DNA from 4 places in the Rhizobium sp. HT1-10 genome. Region 2 is predicted to be linked to each of the others. Evidence: predicted binding sites of a transcription regulator. Region 2 holds the regulator's gene; each other region holds the start of a gene.
What was found. The regulator LexA, encoded in region 2, represses DNA repair genes until DNA is damaged. The targets are predictions, from matches to a motif close to TGTTCNNNNTGTGTTCNG.

Region 1 (4,193 bases), on a different contig from region 2:
GTTCCGCTTCGAATGGCCCTTCGCCGTCGGCGCCATCGTCACGCTTGTGCTCGACGTCACCAAGCTCGTGGGCTTTTTCGCCATCACAGGGCTCGACTTCAACCTGACGGCTATCGCCGCCGTGCTGACGATGGTTGGCTACTCGGTGAACGACAAGGTCGTGGTCTACGACCGCATGCGCGAAAACATGCGGCTCTACAAGTCGATGCCGCTGCGCGAGCTGATCGACAAGTCGATCAACGAGACGCTTGCCCGAAGCCTCTACACCAACGCTACGGCTCTGCTGGCGATGCTGCCGATGGCGATCTGGGGCGGCAGTGCCGTCTCGAGCTTCGCCATTCCGATGGTCTTCGGCATTCTGGTCGCCGGTGCCTCGTCGATCTTCATCGCGGCGCCGATTCTCTTGTTCCTCGGCGACTGGCGCACCCGCCACCGCGTCGCTGGCGCTGCCAATGATGCAAAGGCAGCCGAAGACGAGAAGGCCAAGTCGAAGCAGCTTCCGGCGGCTGAATAAGACAGAAAAGGGCGCCCCGGTTGGAGGCGCCCTTTTTGCATGCCGGCTAAAGCCGGATCAGATCGTCGGCCTGTGCAGCGCGAGGCCTGGTTTCGGAGCGGGGATGCGCTCGACCGCCCCGTGCTGCTGCTCGGTGATCAGCACATGCTTGCCATCCGGCGTAAAAGCAACGTTGCTGGGCAGCGCGCCATTGGTGCGGATATGGCCAGAGACCTTGCCGGAGGCGTCGATCAGGGAGATGTCGCCCTGCCCGTAGATCGCGCAATAAAGGGTATCGTCTCGATCAAAAGCGAGCCCGACTGGGCCCCTGAGGCTTCCGCCGATCGGCGAGCGCAGCGCTTGGGCAAAGACTTCCTGGCGGCCACCCACCACCTGCCGGTAGATATTGCCGGTCAGCATCTCGCTGTAATAGAGCATGCCTTTGGAATCGAAGGCGATGCCGCTGGCAAGCAGCAGCCCCGTCGCCAGCGATCGCAGCACGCGGCCATCGGCGGGATCGATCTGGTAGATACGGCCATTGTAGGCGGCATTCAGGAAATCCGGGCGAATGGTCTGGCCGATGACGAGGTCAGCAATCCGGACGCCGGAATCGCTCATATATAGCAAGCCGTCCGGACCAAAGGCGAGATCGTGCGGCAGGACGAAGGGTCCCCTGTCGCTGCCTTCTATCATCTGCAACATGCGGCCTTCGGGCGACAAGCGAACCAGCGAGTTTTCCGGACCGCCGGCGACCCAGAAACATCCATCGCCATCGGTGACGAGCCCAGTCGGACGTCCGCCAGGCCTGCAAATCTCCCGGCGCCTGCCATCCTGCTCGAGCACCGTCAGGCAACGGTGTCCATCTTCCATTTCAACCAGAGCAACGCGGCCGTCCTGCAGTCCGACCGGCCCATCGGGCTGGTGCAAGCCGACTGCAATCGTCTCATTCATTCGGAAGCATCCCCCGAGGCAGACGGTGATATGTTAATCATGGCTAACCTTTCCAATTCGTTAAGCAAAAGCTAACATCCAGGTTTTGTCCGCTGCATCCTTGCCTCAAAGCGGGCCACGCGTCTTGACAGAATTCGCCGATTCAGAACATTTAACGAACATTCGGGCAATCTAATGATGGCCTGATAATCTTCGGAAATTCGACACGGCATGGCAGCGGCCGCTCCGGAGCAATCGAGGAGAGCCCATGACCGCCGCCTATCTGGAAAAACTGAACCCCGAGCAGCGGCTGGCCGTCGAGCACGGCACCGATACCGACGGCAGCCATGTCTCCGGCCCGCTGCTGGTCATCGCCGGTGCCGGCTCCGGCAAGACCAACACGCTCGCCCACCGCGTTGCCCATCTGATCGTTAGGGGTGCCGATCCGCGCCGCATCCTGCTCATGACCTTTTCCCGAAGGGCCGCGTCCGAGATGGGCCGGCGCGTCGAAAAGATCTGCGCCCAGGTGCTGGGTGCGAAATCCGGGGTCATGACCGACGCGCTCGCCTGGAGCGGCACCTTCCACGGCATCGGCGCGCGGCTGCTGCGCGACTATGCCGAACAGATCGGCCTCGATCCGGCCTTCACCATCCACGACCGGGAGGACAGCGCCGACCTGATGAATCTCATCCGGCACGACCTCGGCTTCTCCAAGACCGAGAACCGCTTTCCGACCAAGGGCACCTGCCTCGCCATCTATTCGCGCGCGGTCAACTCGGAGACGCCGCTGGATCAGGTTTTGCGGGACGCGTTTCCCTGGTGCGCCACCTGGGAGAACCAGTTGCGCGAGCTGTTTGCCTCCTATGTCGAGGCCAAGCAGGTGCAGAATGTCCTCGATTACGACGACCTGCTGCTCTACTGGGCGCACATGGTGCACGAGCCCCTCATCGCCGAGGATATCGGTGGCCGCTTCGACCATGTGATGATCGACGAATACCAGGACACCAACCGCCTGCAGTCCTCGATCCTGATGGCGCTGAAGCCCGGCGGCGAAGGTCTGACCGTCGTCGGCGACGATGCCCAGTCGATCTATTCCTTCCGCGCCGCGACGGTGCGCAACATCCTCGATTTCCCCGCCGCCTTCTCGCCGGCCGCCCGTATCGTCACCCTCGACCGCAACTACCGTTCCACCCAGCCGATCCTTGCCGCCGCCAATGCCGTCATCGATCTCGCCTCGGAGCGTTTTACCAAGAACCTGCGCACCGAGCGGACCTCGGCGCAGCGCCCGAGGCTGGTGACCGTGCGCGACGAGGCCGACCAGGCCCGCTATATCGCCGACATGGTGCTGGAAAACCGCGAGGGCGGCACGATTTTGAAGCAGCAGGCGGTGCTGTTTCGCGCCTCTCATCACTCGGGCCCGCTGGAGATCGAGCTGACGCGGCGCAACATTCCCTTCGTCAAGTTCGGCGGGCTGAAGTTTCTCGACAGCGCCCATGTCAAGGACATGCTGGCGGCCCTGCGCTTTGCCCAGAACCCGCGCGACCGCGTTGCCGGTTTCCGGCTGATGCAGCTGCTACCCGGCGTCGGCCCCTCGACGGCGCAGAAGGTGCTCGACCGCATGGACGACGAGGCGAGCCCGATCACGGCGCTGACCGAAATCCCGGCCCCTCCGCGCAGCGGCGACGACTGGACGGCCTTCGTCGAGACGCTGCAGGCGGTAAAATCAGGCAAGGCCGGCTGGCCGGCGGAGATCGGCCTGGTGCGGGAATGGTATGCGCCGCATCTGGAGCGCCTGCACGAGGACGCCTCGACACGGCAGGCCGATCTCCTGCAGCTCGAACAGATCGCCTCCGGCTACCCCTCGCGCGAACGGTTCCTCACCGAACTGACGCTCGATCCGCCGGATGCCACCAGCGACCAGGCCGGCGTGCCGCTGCTCGACGAGGACTATCTGATCCTGTCGACCATCCACTCCGCCAAGGGCCAGGAGTGGACCAAGGTCTTCATGCTCAACGTCATCGACGGCTGCATCCCCTCGGACCTCGGCGTCGGCACATCGGCCGAAATCGAGGAAGAGCGCCGCCTGCTCTATGTCGCCATGACCCGCGCCAAGGACAATCTCGACCTGGTCCTGCCGCAACGCTTCTTCGTCCACGGCCAGAACGCCCAGGGCGACCGCCACGTCTACGCCAACCGCACCCGCTTCATCCCCGCGACCCTGCTGCAATTCTTCGAAGTCTGCGGCTGGCCAACAGCCCGCTCCGATTCCCCCGCCGCCCAGCAGGCACGGCAGATAAGGGTGGACGTCGGGGCGCGGATGCGTGGGATGTGGCGGTAGGGGTGTTGGGGGAACGCAAGACGCCAGCGGCGCACGTCTTGCAATCTGGGCAGTGCTGTATCCGGGTTACAAGATGAAACTCAGGTCGCCTTACATCGGTTTTCGCAGGAGACCTGTGGCCAGGGCTTGAAAGGCTTCCACGGCCTTCGGCAAAACGGCCTCGGCATCCTCACTTGCGGCGACCCATAGCGCAGCATTCAGCGCAGCCCCGCTGAGAAGGCGGGCTGCCGCTTCGGCATTGAGGGATTTGATGATTCCCTTCTCCATCAGCCTTTCCACCGTCTGCCTCGTCACTTCAAGGCAGCTGTCCTGGCTGGGCCATTTCGATGGGTCTCCCAGCACCGCCGGCCCATCGAGCAGGACAATCCTTTGGACTTCGGGGTCGAGCGCCATCTCGATATAGGCCGTCGCCTCGGCGAGCAGCCCCTGCCA
Region 2 (4,193 bases):
TGCCTGGACAGGGCGAATCGCCGCCGCTCGGATGCTGGCGGAAGAGGCGTCGCATGGGCGGGGGGTGCTGGTCGCCCCCGTATATATGGGGCTCGGGGCGATCCTCTGGTTCGAGTTGCCGATGGATTCGCCCGTTACCGGTATCGCCGCCGCATGTCTGGTGTCTGCCCTCGTCCTTTCCTTCAAGCCGGATCTTCATCCCCACATGCGGCACGCGGCCTATGCCGCAACCCTCGTGCTGGCCGGCATGCTGCTGGCGCAATGGGAGAGCTGGCGCGCTTCGACGATCATGCTGGATTCGCCTGTGACGACGACGGTGACCGGGCAGGTGCAGCGGCGTGAGGTGGATGATCAGGGCCGCTGGCGCTACACGCTCGATTTGCTGGCGACGGAGGGGCCGATCGTGGGCCGGCCGCCCGATCAGATATCCGTCCTGGTGCGCGGCCAGGATGTGCCATTCGACCTCGGGGACATCATCGAGGGCAGGGCGCGGCTCAGTCCGCCGGCCGGCCCGGCATTGCCAAGCCTCCATGATTTCGCCTTCACTGCCTATTTCGACGGCACAGGCGCCAACGGATTTTTCTATGGTCAGCCGCAGCGCCTGATGTCGGCGGAAGAAGATAGCAGCGAGCGGTCTGTGCTCGACCGCGCCGACCGTTGGCTGACCGCTCTCAGGGGGCGCATCGGCGATCGCATCCGCATGCTGCTGCCAGGCGATACCGGCGCCTTTGCAGCATCGCTGGTCAACGATCAGCGTCGCGCCATTTCGCCGGAGACGACGGAGGCGCTGCGGGTCTCGGGCCTCGCCCACATCATCGCCATTTCGGGGCTGAACATGGCGCTGTCAGCCGGTATCTTCTATGTCGGGCTGCGGCATGGGCTGAGCCTCTTCCCCCGCCTGGCGCAGGCCTGGCCGACCAAGAAGATCGCCGCCATCGGCGCACTGGCAACGGTGACCGCCTACTACTTCATTTCGGGTTTCGGCGTCTCGGCCGAGCGCGCCTTCATCATGATGGCGATCATGCTGGTCGCTGTGCTGTTCGACCGGCCGTCCTTTAGCCTGCGCAACGTCGCGCTATCGGCGATCGCCATCCTCATTCTCTCGCCCTCCCAGATCCTCGGCCCGAGCTTTCAGATGTCCTATGCGGCCACGATTGCGCTTGTCTCCGGCTATTCACTCTGGAAGCGGCGGCCGGCCCGCGAGCGCCGCTTCGCCGCGTTCCGGCCGCCCATGCCGGTGCGCTTCATCGGCCGCTTCTTTGCCGGCATCGCCACGACGTCCTTCATCGGCGGTGCTTCGACCGCCATCTTCTCGATCGAACATTTTCATCGCTTGGCGACCTATGGCTTGGTCGCCAATCTTGCGGCCATGCCGATTGTCTCGTTCCTCGTCATGCCCGTCGGCATGATCGCGATGCTACTGATGCCCTTCGGCTTCGATGGAATCTTCTGGGTTGTCACCGGATGGGGACTTGATCTCGTCATGGACATCGCCCGTACCGTCGCCAGCTGGGGCGGAAATGTGCCATTTGCGCGACTGCCGTTCTGGCTGTTTCCGACCATCATTGTCGGCTTCCTGCTGATGACCCTGCTGCGCACCGCGCTGCGCCACGCCGGAGCGGTGTTGATAGCAGCCTCGGTCCTTGCTGCAGCTGTCATGCCGCCGAAGCCAATGTCCGAACTCTTGATTTCGGAAGATGGCGAACTGGTTGCATTGCTGCAGGACGGGCGTTTGGAGCCGAACCGCGAGCGTCCGCCTGACTTCATCTACCAGCAATGGCTGAAGGCGCTGCCGATCTCAGGAGAAACACCGCCGAAGATGCTGGCGCCGGATCAATCGACCCCCGCCCGTGCGCCGCGCGGAAGCCCGCGGACACGCCTCGACGGCCAACAGCAAAAGATCCTGCGGACGGCCATGGAAACCGCACTGGAGAGTGTGGCGGACGGCGGCTTTGCCTGTCACGCAAGGGATTGGTGTGTCGCCATGCTCGCCAACGGGCAGATCGTCTCGACAATTTCCGATGCCGCCTATCTCGGGCCGGCCTGCGATACCGCCGATATCGTCGTCACCCCCATAAAACTGCGGACCCAAAGCTGCCGCTCCGGCGGGACGCTCTATACCGGCGCGTCCCTGCGCAAATCGGGATCGGTCGAAATCGACCTTGCGCCCGACAGGCCACGCGTCCTGCCTGCATTCACCAGCTTAAACCGTCCATGGGAGCGCCATCGCGCCTATGACTGGCGCAAGGCGTCCTACTCGGATGCTTCGGCAACGTCACCGGTCAGTGATAGCGGCGAATAAGCCCCACCAGCCGGCCCTGGATCTTGACCCGGTCAGGTCCGAAGATGCGCGTCTCATAGGCCGGATTGGCCGCCTCGAGCGCAATCGATGCGCCCTTGCGGCGAAACCGCTTCAGCGTCGCTTCCTCGTCGTCGACCAGGGCAACGATGATGTCGCCTGGGCTTGCGGTGCTGGCATTGCGGATGATGACCGTATCGCCATCGAAGATGCCGGCTTCGATCATCGAATCGCCGCGCACTTCGAGCGCATAGTGCTCACCGGCGCCGACCATGTCAGACGGCACCATGATGTCATGGGTGTTGTTCTGGATGGCGGCAATCGGCACACCGGCCGCGATCCGCCCCATCACCGGCAGCGATACCGATCCGCTGCGATCCTCGGCCACCGGCTTTGGCGGCGTCGATGCAGGCTGTGTCTTGCCAAGGCTGCCCTCGATGACGCTCGGCGAGAAGCCGCGTCGCGGCTGCAGGCTGGCATTGTAGGCATCGGGTAGTTTGATGACCTCGATCGCCCTTGCCCTGTTCGGCAGGCGGCGTATGAAGCCGCGCTCTTCCAGTGCCGTGATCAGTCGGTGGATGCCGGACTTGGAGGCGAGGTCGAGCGCATCCTTCATCTCGTCGAAGGAGGGAGGGACACCGGATTCCTTCATTCGTTCATGAATGAAGAGAAGCAGTTCCTGTTGCTTGCGCGTCAACATTGATTTTCGAGCTCCAAGTGCGAAACAAAGCCAGAACAGACACTATATGTTCCATATGTGTTCCGCAAGGGACTAAATTTCGGTGAAGAGGTTGGAAATCGCATCATTTTGCCCGATCATCGGGCAGTCGGCTGCGAAGTCTTGCCGCCAGGGGGACATGCCTATGACAGCTGCCTATCCGATCGATCATCTGGTGCTACCGACCTGCGACCTCGCATCGGTGCGGGAGCGTCTCGGAAAGCTGGGGTTCACGGTCGCCGCAGAGGCCCGTCACCCCTTCGGCACCGAAAATGCCTGCGTTTTCTTTGCCGACAAGACCTATCTCGAGCCGCTTGCGGTCGCCAGTCTCTCGGAATGCGAAGATACGGCCGTTGATGGCAATGTGTTCACGGCCCGGGACCAGGCTTTCCGCTTCCGGGTTGGAGATGACGGCTTCTCGGCGATGGTATTCGGGACCGAGGATGCAGAGGCCGACGACAACCGCTTTCGGGCAATGGCGCTGTCGGCCGGCCAGATGCTGGAATTCAGCCGGCCGATGCGGATGCCCGATGGGAGCGAATCGGTGGCCGGCTTTCGTCTTGCCTTCGCCGCCGATCTGCGCGCGCCCGACTTCTTCGCCTTTACCTGTCAGCGCATCAATCCCTTGCCGTCTGACCGCGCGGTCCTGGAGCAGCATGCCAACGGGGTCGTCGGCATCTCTCGCGTGGTGCTGTCGGCGCGCGATCCGTCGGCATTTTCGGACTTTGTCAGCGAAGTGGCGCGGGGCGCCGCATTGCCTCCGCATTCCTTCGGCACCACTGTCGAGGCGGCGAACGGGCGGATCGACATCTTGAACGAGGAGGGTATGCAGGCCTTTTACGAGACGGGTACGGGAGGCGCCGACGCGGGCCTTTTCGGACGAGCGATCGTCTTTGCGGTGCTTGATCTTTCCGTGACAGAGGCGCATTTGGCTGCTAACGGCGTGACCTACACGCGCAAGAGCAACACTATCTTGGTGAAGTCGGCTCCCGGGCAGGGGGCATTGTTCGCCTTCGAGGAGACAGCATGAGCCATCCGACAAATTCAGACGTGGTCGCCGGCGAAGGTCCCGGCAAGGTCGTCTTTTCCAACAGCAAGCGCCTGTCGCTGATCGCCGGTCCCTGCCAGATGGAGAGCCGCGACCATGCCTTCACGATGGCCGGTAAGCTCAAGGAG
Region 3 (4,193 bases), on a different contig from region 2:
CGGCCGCTCGGAGCGGCCTGAGCCAGCTGCAGGAGCGCGATCCGGAGCCGGCTTTTCCGACAACAGCCCGGCCGCGGGCACAAACTGGGCCGCGCGCTCCGGCACGTGGCTTTCCACCATTTCCAGCGCCTGAAGGCAGGCGCTCCCCAAACGGGCCGCGACCTGGTCGACAAAAGCAGCCAAAGACTGTTCCGACTGCCCCGCAGCGGTAAAATCCGCCTGCAGCGCATCGAACACCTCGTGCTGCAGCACATTGAGCCGGACGATTTCATAGCCGAAGCCGGCATCGAGGTCGTCGTGCACAGCCTTGATGCGCTCGCGAAACAATGCCGCAATCCGTTCCGGCTCGCGCAAAGGCTTGGATGCTCCCGCCAAAACCCGGAATACGGCACCATCGACCCGGAAGAGAAGCAGTTCGAACAGCCTCCCGCCGACGCCACGCGCCTCCAGCCCCGGCTTCAGCGCGAGCCCGAGCTGGCCTGCCAGTTGAAGAATATCGTCCTCCGCGCGCACTGGTTCGATCAGGCGCCGTTCGGCCGAAAGGCTTGCCACCGGACGGCGGGGCGAGATCGGCTCCTCGTCGAGCCCAAGCGCCTGGTCGAGGCGCAGCAGCAGGAGCGAGCCGAAGCGGCGCGCCAGCGGCGCCCGGGCGGCCGACAGGATGTCGCCGACCTGCTTCAGGCCGAGCTTGTGCAAAGCGGCCACGGTTGGGCCGTCGAGCCGCAGCGACGCCACCGGCAGCGGCGCAAGCACCGTCTCCATCTCGTCCTCTTCCACAATGCCGCTGCGACCGAAGCGGGCGACGGCCCAGGAGAGGCCCGGCGAGGAGGAAATCGCACCCCTCACCTCCAGGCCGAGATGGAACAGCCGGAACAGGATGTCCTTCAGCAGGGCCTTTTCGCCGCCGAACAGATGGGCGCAGCCGGTGATATCGAGGAACAATCCGTCGCGACCGTCGAGCGACACCAGCGGCGTATAGCGATCGCACCAATCGGCCATGGCCTCCAGCAGCCGCCGGTCGGCCACCTCGTCATCCTCGACCACATCGAGATCCGGGCACATCGCCCGCGCCTCCGCCACGCCTTGCCCCGGTTTCAGCCCGATGACCTCGGCCGCAGCTTCCAGCGCCGTCAGCCGCATGGCATTCTTCACCCGCCCGGCGCAGACCAGCGGCGACGCCTCAGGACGCCCGGTGGTACGCCAGGACAGACCCCATCGCTTGCGGGCGATCCGATCGGTCGGCAGGCGCGGAAAGCTGAGCGCCAGGATACGCTGCTGGCCGCGCGACAAGGGCAGGGTACTGGGAGACAGGGGAAAATTGGCGGTCATGGGCATTCCATTCCAGGACAAAGGAGAGGGGAGCCGGGTTGCGGCTTTTTTCCAGGTTGAGACGGAAAGACGGGTTGCCGATGCTGCCGCCCAGCATCGATCCGTCCGGCAAGGACCGCGCCGAGGCCGGCGCAGGTTCGACATGGAGGCGCAGCAGGGCGCTGCTCGCCTCCTCTTCTCCGGCCTGCCGAAGGACGAACAGCGGTCGCCCTGCCGCCTTGGCCCGGAGACTGAGGCGCCGACTTTCCGTCAGCCCGAAATGGTTGGGATTGCCGCGCACCTCCAGCACGACGAGGGTAAAGGCGGCGCTGGCAAGGGCAGCCTCCGCCAACCACAGCGCCTCGTCGAGCTTGCGCGGCGCTGCGTAGAGGAAACCGCGGGGCGCGACGCCAAAATCCCGAAGCCCCAGCGCGTAGGGCAGGCCAGCTTCCAGCATCGCCATCCGCTCGCCGATCCACAGGACCGGAGAAAGTCCGGCCTCACCGTCCCGTGTCCTCAGCCTTGCCGTCAGCGCCAGAGCAAAGCCTGTCGTCGCTCCAGCATCGCGCAGGCTTGACGAGCGGATCTCAGTCAGCGCGTCCAGGGGAAAACCACCCTGCAGCACCGCGTCGAGATCGGGCACGCCGGTGGAAAGCACCTTGGGTGCCTTTGGGCCAGGGGGTCGCGAGACCGGCGAAAGGCCTGCCAGAACAGCGTGTTCAGCCGCCGCAAGGGCCGGCACGGGCTTGCCTTCCAGACGGGCGATGGTTTCGCGCAGGGCAAAAAGCGTCTCCCGCGCCACGGCATTGTGGGCCATGGACGTTAGCTCCTGATGAGATCGTTCCTGTTATGTTCCCATAGATTCCAGACCGCTAAAGAAGAGTCAACAGGGATTCGTTGTGAATTTATTCCTGCATTGAATTGGCTCTCGAAAAATTCCGCCAAAGCCTCTATATGGGCCGAAAGAAGGGAATGAAATCATGGCGCGCATTGACCAGAGCGACGATTGGCGGGACCGCCATGCGCCGACCATCAGCGCATTCGAGTCGCTGGCGGCCGAAGCCTATGGTCATCTGCCAGAGGAATTCCGCGCGCTGACCGGCAACCTCTCGATCGAGATCGAGGACTTTCCGGACGACGAGATCTTCGAGGACATGGCACTGGAAACGCCGTTCGACCTGCTCGGCCTGTTCGAGGGGCGCGGCATTTCCGAGCGTTTCACCGTAGAAACCGGCGAGATGCCGAACCGAATCCGGCTCTATCGCCGACCGATCATCGACTACTGGGCCGAGAACGACGAGACGCTTGGCGATATCATCACCCATGTGCTGATCCACGAGATCGGCCACCATTTTGGTCTCAGCGACGCCGACATGGAGCGCATCGAGGCAAGTGCCGAAGAGGCGACCGACCGCTAAAGCTGCTGGCTATTGCTCGGACAGCTTCATCTCGGGATCGTAGTCCTTGCCCTCGACGTCCTTCACCACCGCCTGGCCGCACTGCATTGCGCCGGTGGCCGCGTTGAAGGCGTAGGTCGGCGAGCCCGACAGCACCCAGCCCTTGGCAAGCGCGGCCGAAACCTTGTGGCAGAAGGAGGCATCGTCCGGGCCGGTGAGGAAGCGATAGAGTTTCATGAAGGCGTCTTTCTATCTGCAATCAGGCTGGCCTTATGGACCAGCGCTTCGGCCTCGACAAGATGCAGCCGCTCGACCATCTGCCCATCAAGAGTGATGACGTTGAGCCCGGCAGCGGCCGGATCGGCAAAGGCGGCGATGATCTTTCGTGCCTGTTCGATGGCCGCCTGGTCGGGGCCGAAATGCCGGTTGGCAGCCTCGATCTGGGCCGGATGGATCAGCATCTTGCCGTCGTAGCCCATCGCCCGCCCCTGCGCGCATTCGGCGGCAAGGGCATCGAGGTCCTTGAAATCGTTGAAGACGCTGTCGATCGCGTCGAGCCCGTAGGCGCGCACCGCCAGCACCACCTGCATCAGCCATGGCACTAGATAGCTGCGGCCCGGCAAAGGCAGCACGCCGGTCTCCTTGCGCAGGTCGTTGAGACCGACGACGAAACAATCGAGTCGCGAGCCGGCTGTCCGGCCGGCCTCGGCGAGCGCGGCGGCATTCAGAATCCCGCTCGGCGTCTCGATCATCGCCCAGATGCGAAGGCTCTCCGGCGCATCGGCCTCATAAAGCCGGTCGCTGACCGCCATGATATCCTGTGGCTCGTCGACCTTGGGCAGAAGCACGGCATCCGGCTGGAGGGCCAGCACCAGATCCAGGTCCGCATTGCCGTATCCGGAGGCCAGCGCGTTGATGCGGATGATGCGCTCCTTGCCGACTGGCAGAGGGCCGGCGAAGAAGGTGCGCAGATTGTCGCGGGCTTCGGCTTTGCTGTCCGGCGCCACCGAATCCTCAAGATCGAAAATCACCGCATCGCAGTCGAGACTGTGGATCTTGTCGAGCGCCCGCCGGTTGATCGCCGGCACGCTGAGGACGGAACGACGCAGGCGGGTGGAACGGGTGTGCGGTAAACGGCTCATCAGCGAGTTCTGCCAAGCTTTACCCTCTCAGGCAAGACAACAAAAAGCCACGCTCCTCTTGCAAGCAAGGAGATCTGGGGCCACATTGGCTGCAGAGAAAGGTCCCAAAGCCATGAAGAATATCCGTTCGCTGTTCTTAGCCGTCGTCGGCGTCGCCGTTTTTGCGGGGCTTGCGCTTCTCACCGTTTCACTGACGCTGGTTTTCGCCGCCATTCTCACGTTGTTTCTCGCCGTTCGCGTGCTTTCGACCCGCGCCAAGCCGGTGCCCGTTCGCGCCAAGGCGGACCGCAGCCGATCCATGCGCGTCTGGAACGATGGCCGAGGCACGATCATCGACATGTGAGCA
Region 4 (4,193 bases), on a different contig from region 2:
CGCGCCCATTTCCAGGATCGGTTTCCGGGATTGAGTCTCGTGCGGGCGACCGCGAGCACGCTCGGCACGGTGGATTACAGGGGCAAGCCGGTGGCAAGGCTTGCGAGCGCCTCACTGCTTCGGGCGCAGGCGGGCGACGAGGTGTCGATCGTCGGTTCGGGACCGTCCATTGCCGGCAACGAACTTAGCGGGTTGCCGCCGCGGACTGCCATTCTGCTCAACGGCGCGATCAGCCTCTGGGGCGGCCCGATCATGGCGCCGCTTGCGATCGCCGTCGAGGACGAGCGGTTCATATGGCGGCATTTCGATCTCCTGAAGCAGCGCGTCAGCGACCAGACGCCATGCCTGTTTTCCGTCGAGGTGCTTCGGGCGATCTGCGAGATCGATCCTGGCTTTCTCCGGGAGCGGACGATCGTGCTGATCGACGACATCCGCAAGCCCTACGGCGTCAGGCGACGGCGGTACGACCTCATCGAGACCTTCGATTTCGCACTGCGCGATGTAGCCAGCAATGCCGGCCTGTCCTTCGATCCTGATAGGGGCGTGTTTCGTGGCGGCTCGGTCTCGGTGTCGGCGCTGCAATTCGCGCTGTTCTGCGCGCCCAAGAGCATCGGCCTGTTCGGCATCGACATTTCCAATGCGCAGCAGCCGCGTTTCTACGAGACCAAGGGCAGCATGGCCGCCTCCGGAATAGCGCAGGCAGAGGCGCGCATCGTCGCGCATTTCGTGCTGGCGCGAAAGGTGGCGGCGGAGCGGGGCATCGCCATCCTCAATTTCTCACCCGTCTCGGCGCTGATCGGCGCCGGCTTCGGCTATGACGACCGTTTTTCGCCGAGCAGGTCGGCATAGACGTCGCCAATCGCCGTCGCTTCCTTTTCCAGAGCGAAATTGCTGCGCACGTGGACCACGGCGTACAGGCCTTGGCGACGGGCCTCGTCGGGATCGTCCAGATAGGTCCTTATCGCTGCCGTCAGCGCTTCACCGTCGCCGGCCGCAACCACCATGCCGGTCTCTCCAGGCACGATCATCTCCGCATAGGCCCCGGCATCCGAGGCGACGACGACGGTCTGCGAGGCCATGGCTTCCAGTGGCGTCAGGCCGAAACCCTCGTTGCGGGATGGGGCAACGTAGAGCGTTGCGCGCCGATACCAGGGACGGATATCGTCGACCTCGCCCATGAAGCGAATGCGGTCGGCAAGACCGGCCTCTGCCACGGATTTCACCAATCCATCGGCGAAAGCGCGATGCTCCGGCGTCACCCGGCCGCAGACGATTGCTGTCCAATCCGGATGGCTCGGTAGCAGATCGATCATCGCCTGGACGAAGAGGTCGGTGCCCTTCTGATGGCGAACGCGGCCAAAACAGCCGACGAGATAGCGACCGGGCAGGTCGGTGGCGCTGATCCGATCGGCCGGCACCTCTGGCGGATGAAACAGGTTCAGATCGACGCCGTGCTGGATCACCCTGTGCGGTACCTGCAGAAAACTGCCGGACCGTGTACTGGTGGCGATGACGGCATGCATGCGGCGGATGAGGAAGCGGGTATAGGCGGAATGGCGACGCTGGGCGGCGGAGGTGAACAGCAGTTTCAGCGGCATGTGCAACACCGTGCGCAGGAAGAGGCCGAACAACATTTCGTTGTTGCGCCGTGCGTGCCAGACCCGAACCCTATAGCGGCGCGGCCGAAGCCAGAGGCCGGGTAATTGTCTCCACCCCAGTTTTGGCAGATGCGGGGGCAGGCCGGGGCCGAGGGTGGCAATGCGCGTGCCGAGCGCAACCTGCTTCGGAACGAGCTGAACGATTGTCGAGGTGACCCCCGACAACCGTCGCTTGAAATTTGGCGCGATGATCTCGATGTCGCGCAGATCGCTTGCCACCAGGCTCAGCCCCAGGTGATGGAGAGGATTTCGTAGGCCTTGGAGCCACCGGGTGCGTTGACCTCGATGGAATCGCCGACTTCCTTGCCGATCAGTGCGCGGGCAATAGGCGACGAGATGGAAATGCGGCCGGCCTTCACATCGGCTTCCTGGTCGCCGACGATCTGGTAGGTCTTCTGCTCGTCCGTGTCCTCGTCCACCAGCTTGACGCGGGCGCCGAACTTGACCGTCGTGCCCGACATCTTCGAAAGGTCGATCACCTCGGCACGGGCCACCAGATCCTCGACTTCGCCGATGCGGCCCTCGTTGTGGCTCTGTGCTTCCTTGGCGGCATGATATTCGGCATTTTCCGACAGGTCGCCGTGGGCGCGCGCTTCGGAAATAGCCTCGATGATCCGCGGCCGTTCCTGCTGCTGGCGCCAGCGCAGTTCTTCCTGCAGATTGGCGAAGCCGCTTTGCGTCATCGGTACCTTGTCAACCATGTCTCTGTCCTTCAGTCCTATGTCGTAGCTGCCGACACAAAAGAAAACAGGTCCCGAAGGAAAACTTCGGAACCGTGCAATAGCCGCTATATGGGGTTCATATAACAGATTGCGACGGCAGATTTCCAGAGAATTCGCACCGGAATGGTGCAAGCAGCGGTAGTTCTTTTGCTTAGCCTGCTTAATTTGCCCGAGGATGCCAAGCTGCCAACTTGACCTGACTCCAAAGAACATATAGTGAACGTCGTTATGAAAAAGTCGTTGAATGATCGTCTCGCCATTCTCTCCGACGCTGCCAAGTATGACGCGTCCTGTGCCTCCAGCGGCACCTCGAAGCGCAGCTCGGCGCAATCGGGCGGCCTGGGGTCCACCGAAGGGGCGGGCATCTGCCATTCCTACGCGCCGGACGGTCGCTGCATCTCGCTACTCAAAATCCTGATGACCAATTTCTGCATCTACGACTGCGCCTATTGCGTCAACCGGTCGTCGAGCAATGTCGAGCGGGCCCGCTTTACCGTCGAGGAGGTGGTGTGGCTGACGCTGGAGTTCTATCGGCGCAATTACATCGAGGGGCTGTTCCTGTCCTCCGGCATCATCCGGTCTTCAGATCATACGATGGAGGAGATGGTCCGCATCGCCCGCGAGCTGCGCGTCACCCATAATTTTCGCGGCTACATTCATCTGAAATCGATTCCCGAAGCCTCGCCGAAGCTGATCGAGGAGGCGGGCCTCTATGCCGATCGTCTGTCTCTGAACATCGAACTGCCGACCGATGTCGGGATCACGCGCCTTGCCCCGGAAAAGAAGCCCGTCGGCATCCGCCAGGCGATGGGCGCGCTGCGGCTGAAGATCGAGGAGGCCAGCGAGCCGACGCTGCAGAGCAAGAAGCGCAAGCGTTTTGCGCCGGCCGGACAGAGCACGCAGATGATCGTCGGCGCAGACGAGGCCAACGATGCGACGATCCTTGGCACAAGCGCACGGCTCTATGGCAGCTACGGCATGAAGCGCGTCTATTATTCCGCCTTCAGCCCGATCCCCGATTCGTCGAAGAACCTGCCGCTGATCAAGCCGCCGCTGATGCGCGAGCACCGGCTCTACCAGGCGGACTGGCTTTATCGATTCTACGGTTTCGGCATTGGCGAGATCACCGGCCAGCAGGCCGGCGGCATGCTGGATCTCGATCTCGACCCGAAACTCGCCTGGGCGCTCGGCAACCGCCACGACTTCCCGGTCGACATCAACGTGGCGGCGCGCGAAACGCTGCTGCGCGTGCCGGGGCTGGGCACCAAGACGGTAAAATCCATCCTGTCGGCGCGGCGTTTCTGCCGGCTGCGGATGGAGGATCTGGCCCGGCTCGGGGTCTCCGTGAAGAAGGTGCAGGCTTTTGTCGTTGCCGAGGGCTGGAGCCCGCGCAAGCTCGCCGACCGGCAGGATCTGCGTTCGATGTTCGCGCCGAAGCCCGTGCAGCTTTCGCTGCTCTGATGGCGACTGTCATGCGCAGGGTGACGCTGAAGGGCAGGGGCGACCTCGCCGAATGGCGCGATGCCGCGCGGCCGTTGCTTGGCCGAGGCGTCGCGCCTGACGCGATTGACTGGCGCGAGGCCGCTGAAGACATCGACCTGTTCGGATCGGCCGGCGGCTTGGAGCCGGCGCTATTCAACAAGGATACCAGCGGTTCGTCCGACTTGCGCCGCGCGGCCCCGGTACTGTCGGCGCCTTCACTTTTTGAAGACAGCCCGATGCCTCAAGCGACGGAGCTGCCGGCCAGCAAGACGGCGGCCAGCGATAAGCCGGCGGGAACTGCGGCCATCTCGGTGCCGCCTGCCTTCATCAG

Region 1: a site for LexA is predicted at 1,588-1,605, ahead of VH564_RS00465 (ATP-dependent helicase). Genes of this name have one in related genera too.
Region 3: a site for LexA is predicted at 2,148-2,165, ahead of VH564_RS06530 (ImuA family protein). Genes of this name have one in related genera too.
Region 4: a site for LexA is predicted at 2,586-2,603, ahead of VH564_RS09970 (putative DNA modification/repair radical SAM protein). Genes of this name have one in related genera too.

Annotation. Positions count from the first base shown of each region.
Region 1 covers NZ_JBCEBQ010000001.1:96,079-100,271, reverse strand. The annotation lists gene secD (protein translocase subunit SecD) at 1-514, shown strand, start outside; gene VH564_RS00470 (SMP-30/gluconolactonase/LRE family protein) at 572-1,444, opposite strand; gene VH564_RS00465 (ATP-dependent helicase) at 1,692-3,761, shown strand; gene VH564_RS00460 (TetR/AcrR family transcriptional regulator) at 3,852-4,193, opposite strand, start outside.
Region 2 covers NZ_JBCEBQ010000008.1:165,083-169,275, reverse strand. The annotation lists gene VH564_RS19525 (ComEC/Rec2 family competence protein) at 1-2,302, shown strand, start outside; gene lexA (transcriptional repressor LexA) at 2,283-2,999, opposite strand; gene VH564_RS19515 (VOC family protein) at 3,163-4,047, shown strand; gene kdsA (3-deoxy-8-phosphooctulonate synthase) at 4,044-4,193, shown strand, end outside.
Region 3 covers NZ_JBCEBQ010000002.1:310,561-314,753, forward strand. The annotation lists gene VH564_RS06525 (Y-family DNA polymerase) at 1-1,290, opposite strand, end outside; gene VH564_RS06530 (ImuA family protein) at 1,181-2,125, opposite strand; gene VH564_RS06535 (metallopeptidase family protein) at 2,289-2,726, shown strand; gene VH564_RS06540 (DUF1737 domain-containing protein) at 2,736-2,942, opposite strand; gene VH564_RS06545 (HpcH/HpaI aldolase/citrate lyase family protein) at 2,939-3,847, opposite strand; gene VH564_RS06550 (hypothetical protein) at 3,960-4,190, shown strand.
Region 4 covers NZ_JBCEBQ010000003.1:274,715-278,907, forward strand. The annotation lists gene VH564_RS09955 (glycosyl transferase) at 1-849, shown strand, start outside; gene VH564_RS09960 (glycosyltransferase family 4 protein) at 813-1,865, opposite strand; gene greA (transcription elongation factor GreA) at 1,883-2,359, opposite strand; gene VH564_RS09970 (putative DNA modification/repair radical SAM protein) at 2,609-3,841, shown strand; gene VH564_RS09975 (UdgX family uracil-DNA binding protein) at 3,853-4,193, shown strand, end outside.